2 regions of the Virgibacillus sp. CM-4 genome follow, and region 1 is predicted to be linked to the other one. Evidence: predicted binding sites of a transcription regulator. Region 1 holds the regulator's gene; the other holds the start of a gene.
What was found. The regulator LexA, encoded in region 1, represses DNA repair genes until DNA is damaged. The targets are predictions, from matches to a motif close to CGAACATATGTTCG.
Positions count from the first base shown of each region.

Region 2: a site for LexA is predicted at 860-873, ahead of uvrB (excinuclease ABC subunit UvrB). Genes of this name have one in related genera too.

Region 1 covers NZ_AUQA01000006.1:560,647-565,086, forward strand. Annotated here, with positions in the region: gene M948_RS36080 (DUF896 domain-containing protein) at 1-16, opposite strand, end outside; gene M948_RS36085 (YneB family resolvase-like protein) at 138-776, opposite strand; gene lexA (transcriptional repressor LexA) at 1,060-1,683, shown strand; gene M948_RS36095 (hypothetical protein) at 2,131-2,433, shown strand; gene M948_RS36100 (hypothetical protein) at 2,498-2,797, shown strand; gene M948_RS36105 (hypothetical protein) at 2,935-3,177, shown strand; gene M948_RS36110 (manganese catalase family protein) at 3,188-4,048, opposite strand; gene M948_RS36115 (hypothetical protein) at 4,297-4,440, shown strand, end outside.
Region 2 covers NZ_AUQA01000002.1:202,526-206,965, forward strand. Annotated here, with positions in the region: gene uvrB (excinuclease ABC subunit UvrB) at 1-791, opposite strand, end outside; gene M948_RS24915 (MGDG synthase family glycosyltransferase) at 974-2,077, opposite strand; gene M948_RS24920 (YkoP family protein) at 2,102-2,653, opposite strand; gene M948_RS24925 (alkaline phosphatase family protein) at 2,745-4,214, opposite strand; gene M948_RS24930 (GntR family transcriptional regulator) at 4,352-4,440, opposite strand, start outside.

The sequences.
Region 1 (4,440 bases):
TTTCTTTAGAAAGCATATATATAACCTCCATTAGAGTTTATCAGTGACTTCCGAATTCTTAGTGTTGTTCAACATAAAAAGGCAAGAACACAAACGTTGCTCTTGCCTTTATATCTTACCTATACCCTATCATATATTCAAGTATTTTGAAACTCTTGGTACCTGCGATGAACCGTTGCCTTGGATACAGAATAACCTAAACCATTTAAAGTTGTGGCTATTTCTTTGAAGGTTAAGTTATTTTGTCTTAATCGTACTACCTCTTCTATTGGGAATGTTTTTCTTTCTCTTCCTGGGGCTTTATTTTGGTTAGCTAGATTTTTAGTTGGATCATAGCCATCTTGAATTGCTTTATTCATCCCTCTTTTTATTTTTGCATTATGTATTTTACGTTGGTATTCTTCTACAATCCCAACAATTTGTAATACCATTGAATCCGCCTCGGATAATTCCAGTTTTCCTTCATGATAAGAGGTATAGATAGGTATCTCTAATTTATGTAAATGATGGAAAAGCGCAATCTTGGTGTTTCCCCTTCCTAAACGAGTTTCATCTTGAATAAGTAAGCAATCTGCCTTCCCATCAGAAATTAATTCAAGTATCTCAAATATACCTTCACGATCTACTTTATATCCACTTTCTTGTTCCTGAATACAAGTTACCACTGTAAACTGATGGCTTGCAGCCAATTCTAATAACTCATCTTTTTGTCTTGCTAATGATGTTTCTTGTTCCTTTTTATCTGTACTTACTCTACAGTATATAATGGCGCGCAAAATACCAATCTCCTATCCAAATTCCTTAACTTGTAATAATAGAATAATATAAGAAACCTAAAGTTAGTGCAAAGGCTATGAGGTAAAATGCGTCTGTTTTTGTCAGTTTCTGAAACATTGCAAAAATCCCTCCTCATCATTTAGAACAGTTGTTCGTTTTCCTGTTTATAGTATTACACGAACATATGATCTTGTCAACCGATTTTTCGAACGAACGTTTGCATTTAGAATTACCCGATGGTAAACTAGTAATAATTAATTCTATGCGCGAGGTGATCAATGCATGACCAAACTATCAAAAAGACAACAAATGATACTTGATTATATTAAAGATGAAGTAACGAAAAAAGGATATCCGCCTTCTGTCCGTGAAATCGCTGAAGCTGTTGGTCTAGCATCTAGTTCAACTGTTCATGGACATTTATCAAGAATAGAAAGTAAGGGGTATATTCGCAGAGACCCTACGAAACCACGAGCAATTGAAGTGATTGATCTTTCAGACGATAGTCAAATTCCTAGAGAGGAAGCGAGGTATGCCCCAGTTATTGGTAAAGTTACGGCTGGATTACCGATAACAGCGGTAGAAAATATTGAAGAATTTATTCCGCTTCCAACTACTAGTGCCAATCCAGAAGATAATTTATTTGTATTGGTGATTGAAGGTGAAAGTATGATTGAAGCGGGAATTTTAGATGGGGATATGGTTATTGTTAAGCAGCAAAACACAGCACAAAATAGTGATATTGTTGTTGCGATGACAGATGAAGATGAAGCAACTGTGAAACGATTCTTTAAAGAAAAAGACCACATACGTCTCCAACCTGAAAATGCAATGATGGAACCATTAATTTATGATAATGTTACCATCCTAGGGAAGGTAATTGGATTATATCGTACTATTCATTAAAAACTGCCGCTTGGCAGTTTTTTTGCTACAACAGTAATCAAGTGGTAAACAAAAACCGCATCTTCAAATAAGGAAGACCAAGTATAGGAGAGCTGTTTATGAAAGACAAACTATTGCTTGTCGGTCCATGTCCGACCTACAAGCTATTATCATTGAAGGTATTAATTAAGACAACTGCCTTTTTCCTAACAGCTGTTTTACATATTTCCCTTATCTGAATGCCTATTACGGGCTGGTCATCTTCGCTAGTTTCTCCTCTATTACCCATAAATGAGCCAAATACTTCCTAGACAGTTACCTTATTTTCAATTACCAAAACCTTGTATTCTATGGATTTACGTCATCTTTTCTAGTAAAACAAACTTTTGACATAAGACACAAGCCATTTCAGCTTCTCGTTGCTTGAATATAATAGCATTATCTCAACGAAAAGGAGGAAAAGATGATATGTGGAGAAAGCATAACTGTGGAAGAAACAACCGCGTTTTTGACAACTCTAATGACGATGTAGAAGGTGTAACTGATGCTAATGGTGATAGCTTCGACGGAGAATTCTTCTTTAACGAAAACGATAACGACAATGATAACGACAACGATTTAAAGAACAAAAATCGTAATTTTAACTTTGCAAAAGTCTCTAATAGCGGTAATTCCTATGTGAAATGTGGTTCAGATTCTGATGAAGAATCCGAAGCTGGTGATTCAGATAGAAAGAAGAAGAAGAAGAAAAAGAAGAAATGTGACTATTAAGCATTAAGAAAGTGGGATATGTCTCATATCCCACTACCTTTATTTAGAAAGTGAGGGAAACTCATTGCCAAGAGCAAACAATTTATTTCCAATCCGGCCGAATGAAAATGGTCACTCCGATAATCAAATTTCAAACAAATCTACCGTAAGACACAGCGGTAATTCCGATGTAGATGTAAATGTAATTGTAGATACAACACCGATGGCTTATGCTATGCTTTGCTCAATGTTAGCTTCAAAGCAGATATCCGATCGTGAGTTTGATGATGCTGTGAAGAAGCTAGACGATTTAATTTCTAAAAGAAAAAAACCATCTGTCAAAGAAGTTAATGATATCATCCGACCAAATCAAACAAATCGATGAAATTAAGAAGGCTCCCTTCTTAATTTCTACATATATCTACACTTTTAAATTTTTGTAAAAAATAGGTTATATAGCTATTTTATATGCAGCCACTTTGCTATAATTACTTGGTATTTACATCGTAAGAGAGTGATTAAATGATGGAAAGATATTTAAAAAATGCTATACATATGAAATGTTCTTTAATTGAGATCAGCTTACTTATTGAACTAAACAAGAATTATCCCAAATTTATTGCAATAGATGATGTACAAAGCAATGAGGATCGACATCATATTGCCTATTATTTAAAATGTTTAAAAGAAAAAGGATTCGTGGAAGAAAGAATAGGTGAATTATATAAAATAAAAAAAGAAGAAAATTGGTATCTTTGGAAATGATGAAAAACTATTATTTCATACTTGGTCCGGGCGGATCATCAGATTTACGAAGCGCCCACAGCGGTGTATCGTAAATATATGGTGGTGCTGGTTCTAAATGAGGTACTCCTCCAAAAGCAATTGGTCGATCTACGTAGTTGAATGTACCATATCCGTCCATACTCGGGCCATGAGCCCAGCGTCCCTCGGCGCTTGCGTCTCCCTGAGATAGATTAAATAGCGTATAGGAAACTTGTTGTTTCTCTAATTCTCTAGGAAACGTGCTTGGTACTACAATGTTTTCTTTTTCTTCCAATTCACATATAGCTGCATACCATTGATTTTGATGCATCGTATCGCGGGCTAACAACCAGGAGAGCATATCACGAACACCAGCATCATTCGTCATTTCATATAGTCGAGCTACTTGCAGGCGGCCTTGAGATTCTGCATTTAGATTTGCTCTGAAATCAGCTAACAAGTTTCCACTTGCCGCTACATAACTAGCCGTCCATCGGTTTCCTACACTATCTACAGGCATAGCACCTAACCCAGAAACAATAGCTTGCTGCGGATTCGTTCCACCTATAATCGCAGCAACTACCGGATCTTTCACTGCATCTTCCAATTCTACATCTGGAGCACCATCTAATAACCTAGCTATCATGGTTGCAATCATCTCAACATGAGCAATTTCTTCCGTTCCTGTATCCATTAATAAATCTTTATACTTCCCATCCCCTCTTGTATTCCAACCTTGAAATAAGTATTGCATCATAACCGAAATTTCGCCAAACTGCCCTCCTAAAATTTCCTGCAGTTTCTTGGCATATACAGGATCAGGTCGATCTGGTTTAGCATGGTATTGTAATTCCTTCACATGATAAAACATGCGGTACACTCCCTTATTGTAAATTGTCATTATACTTCCAACTTACAATATGTCGTATAATAGTTGTCTTATGTGTTATTTATATAAATCAATTTTTCACCATCGTCTGACCTAATACTCTTCCTTTGAACTGAGTAATTCGCCTGTCAATAAGATGGCAATCTAATTTAAAAACCTTCGATTTACTTTGAATACATATAAAGGACTTGACAATAATAAAAACAACTTTGCTTATGAGGGAGATTCATATGGTTACCAATGAAGAAATACTTCAAAAATCTAAAGAATTGAACAACTTAGACTTAAATAAATGGCTTAATCAGGAATTATTTTCCCTTCAGTGGTTTTTAATTGTCATTTTAGTACTTGTTTGTTATGTCTTATTTTTTTAC
Region 2 (4,440 bases), on a different contig from region 1:
TCGATATTTTTAATGGCTACTTTCATCTTTTCTTCTCTTGTAACGAAGTGAGAAGCAGGGAAGATTGCAATATGTTCCCGATCGCCAATAATTTCCCCAGTCAAGGCATCGACTTCACGAATTCTGTCAATTTCATCTCCAAAGAATTCGATACGAATACAATGCTCTTCCTTTGAGGCAGGGATTACTTCAACAGAATCGCCACGTACCCGAAACGTACCACGTTGGAAGTTAATGTCATTTCGCGCATATTGAATATCAACAAGTTCACGCAAAAGTTGATCTCTATCTTTTTCCATGCCTGTACGTATGGATAGAACCTGACTCTTATATTCTTCTGGAGAACCTAACCCGTATATACAAGATACACTCGCAACAATTAATACATCATTCCGTTCAAAAAGCGCTGAGGTTGCGGAGTGTCGTAATTTATCTATCTCATCATTAATACTTGCGTCTTTTTCTATAAATGTGTCTGTAGAAGGGACATAAGCCTCTGGCTGATAATAATCATAATAGCTGACAAAGTATTCGACAGCATTATTAGGAAAGAATTCTTTAAATTCACTATATAGTTGCCCAGCTAATGTTTTATTGTGGGCAATCACTAAAGTTGGTCGATTTATTTCTTTAACAACATTAGACATTGTAAATGTTTTTCCAGTGCCTGTTGCTCCCAATAATGTTTGATGACGCTGACCAGCCTTTACTTTCTCGACTATCTCTTTAATTGCATTTGGCTGATCGCCACGTGGTTCATAACTTGCCACCAGTTCAAACTTATTTTCCACTAGAAACTCCTCCGATCCTAATAACTACAACTATAATATCACACTTTCCATACATTTTAACACAAAAACGAACAGATATTCGATTATTTTGCTTTTCCTTCTTCTTCTAGCATTCCCTTAACACGAAATCAGGAACCATTCTATTCTAATAAAAAATCATTAGCATAGGATTGCCAATGATTTTAACTGTTCATGATTCGTTGTATTAGTTCTCCAATTGTTTGGTTTATTCGTTCTTCATCGTACCTTTTTAATTGATTCATAAAATAGCTATCATTACCTTCCATAAAATAACGATTTATTTGTGTTTCAAGTGCTTCTTCACCTAATTGATGTATTAAACCTAATTGAGATAATTCCTGCACATTTATTTTTTCTTGGCCAGGTAATGCATTGTAAATAAAGATCGGCTTCTTTTTTATTAAACATTCGCTAATTGTTACCCCGCCGGGTTTCGTGATGACAGCGTCTACCTTTTGATAAAGCTCATTCATTTCTTGCTTTGATTCGATATATGGAATAGGAGTGATCATCGGTAGTTGCTTTTGTAATAAATGTTGATATAATTGGCGATTCTGCCCACACAAAATATATAGATGCCATTGTGTAGGCAAATTACCAGAAGATAATAACTCATTCATTCTCCCCGTTCCAAGGCTGCCTCCTGTAACAAGGAGGGATTGACGAAATGCTGTCTGTACTCTGCTTTGACGGAAGACGGGATGAACTGGTATACCAGTTACAAAAATAGCATCTTCTCTAACTCCTAAACGAATCAAGAAATCCCTTACGGATACGGAGGGAACAAAATGAAAATCAATTCCATTAATCCCCCATAATCGATTAATAAAAAAATCAGTGTACACATTCACCGTAATGGCTGACAACTTTTTCTTTTGTTTTAATACACTAGCCATATTAGAGGGTAAAGCATGGGTAAAAAATAAAATTTCAGGATTTGTATCCTTTATTAGTTTATCTAAGAATGGTCGAAATAAGAGTTCGTAATGAAAATGACGGGTACGCTTTGTTGCCTTTTTAAATGCTAGTTGTTGATATAATCGATCATAAGAATCAGGAAAGTACTTTATCCAATTTGTATAAATGGAGGAAACAACTGCCTCTAGATTTCCATAGCTATAGGCTAATAAATCCAATTTAATCGATCTTTTTTGAGGATAAACCTGGTTATATTCTGTCATGAGCGTATCAGCTACATGATGATGTCCACTTGGAATTTGCAAAAAGGGAAGAAATAACGCTTCTGTATCTGATAATCGATTCATAATAAACTCCACCCAATAGACAAATTACTTCGTATTTGTCCCGTATTTGTTCAATAATTTATTTTTTGACATAAATAGATAAACAGGTTCTATACCTTTGTTGGAAGCTAATAGGTTTATTGGTAATAAGGTTGCTTTTTTATACATCCGATAATAACGATTGCATAGAGCTGATTTTTCAAATCCAAGTCTTTCTGCTCCCCGACATAAACTTGTTATCCCAATGATTCCTTTTATTTGTCTGCTGCTTGGATGGCTTTGTAAAAACATGGCTAAATTTGGCATCGCTTGTTTTATGCTATGATAAATGAAAACAGCTCGTTTCATTTCGTTTGGAATGGTGCTCAATTCCTTAATCAATTTTACATTATGAAGATGGATTTTTACTAACACATCATTTTTTTCGATGATGGTACCATCTGATAGTACAATTCTCGCTCCTTTATACTTTGTAAGGCGTACACGTAGAAGGGTTTTTTGCTGATTCGTATCCGCAACATACCTTAAACGTGTACATGCAAAATAAATTGGATCAACACTTCCCCAGAACCCTAATAAATACTCTCTCATTGGCATTTTACTCCACTCCAAAATATCACTTTTTATTATTTTGGATGAATTTATTAATAATATAAAAGGAAGTTTTTGGCTTCCTAATGGTCCACACCTACTTTCCTTTTCCCTTATACTGTTCAACCAATGCAATAATAAAAGATTTCATATCAACAATTCGAGAGAAACGTGGCTTCATCTTTGTACCGGCAATGATGAGTGGTACAAGCGATTCTTGTTTATGCAATGATCCATGTGCAGCTCCACTTAGGTGAAATGGTGTAGATTGCGCTTTAAATTCACAACCAGGTTTCGCATTTACGACAATACAATTTGCTTGTTGCGAAAACAAAGCTCCATATAAACGAGCAAGCGCATCAGGAAAATCCCCATATTGCAGCTTATTCCCTTGCCATGATATATCTAACAGGTCAAGCCTCCCTTCTAAACTCCAAAATTGACCATAAACATCTTGATCTTCTCCATTTGGATGAAAGGTTAATCTTCCTTTATTCATGCCTGATTCTACATAGACAGACCCTTTTTCCTTCCATGCGATAACATCAATTCGATGATCATGTTTTAATTGTTTAATAATCGCATGTGTCTGCACCTTATCATCTAATTTATAAATATAAGCCATGCGTTGATTAACACAAAAAGCCAGTTGGTCTTTCTTTTGTATGGAACGCTGAATTTTAGCGATGCGGTACTTGGTCAAAACCTTTCGTAAATCAATTACCACATCTTTATATTTAATCCCTGTTGCAGAATGGCCATTATCGCCAATAACAATCCAAATAGATTGTTTAATTGCCTCATTCCAATCCGAGTACATGTTTAAGATTTTTTGGATTTGACGATCCACCTTAACTATGCCTTTGATATCCATCGGTCCTTTAAAATGTAATCGTGCATCCATATCTTGAAAGATACAAAAAGTAAACGCTGGTAATTTATTTTTTCGTATTAAGTAACGAAGTTCTCTAGCGGTATATTTAAGATTACCAGCAGCGATCTGTGGGGTAAAACCCGTAGGTCGGATCTTGGAAAATGTCCCTAAAGAAAAAAGCGAGGTAGCTTGGGTGGACCATTCTCCGTTTTTAAAATATGTAAAGGCGCTTAGAAATCGAGGTGTTTTTAATCGATGTGGGACATTCCCCCTGTAGACAAACGAATTAATGGAACCAGAGGATATCCCCTCTTTAGCTAACTCTTCATAAATCGTACTTACATGATGACTTAAATGTTCATTATTCAAAGCATATAACATTTGATGTATCGACCTTCGCATGCCTAAGCGAAATGTCTCACGAAACCCTGTCCCATAATTAACAAACTGGTTTTTCTCCATATCGAACCAACTTAACCCAGGTATATGATGCTGATCAGCATACGTTCCGGTTAATAAACTACTATCAATCGTTACAGACATCGTAGGAAATGAACTAACCATTGCCGGATCATACAAGCCATTTTCCATTAAAAATTGAAGTGCTGGAGCACGACCAGTTTGAACGGCAAGTTCCAGGGGATGAGCCATTAATGAATCAATATTTAATAAAATAATAGGTTTTTTCTCCATGTTCTTCCACCCTTACACAGTTAATAACGCGCTTGTCCTTTGTTAATATGAACAACGCAGACGTTAATATACATGGACAATTTCACTCTATACAAAATGAAAAAAACCCCATTAAATAATAGGGTTTATCCTGTCAATCAAACATTATACTGCACCACATATCGATGGATTTCTGTTTGATAATAAGCTGTTGAATATTCGACTAACGTTTCATCTATATTATAGG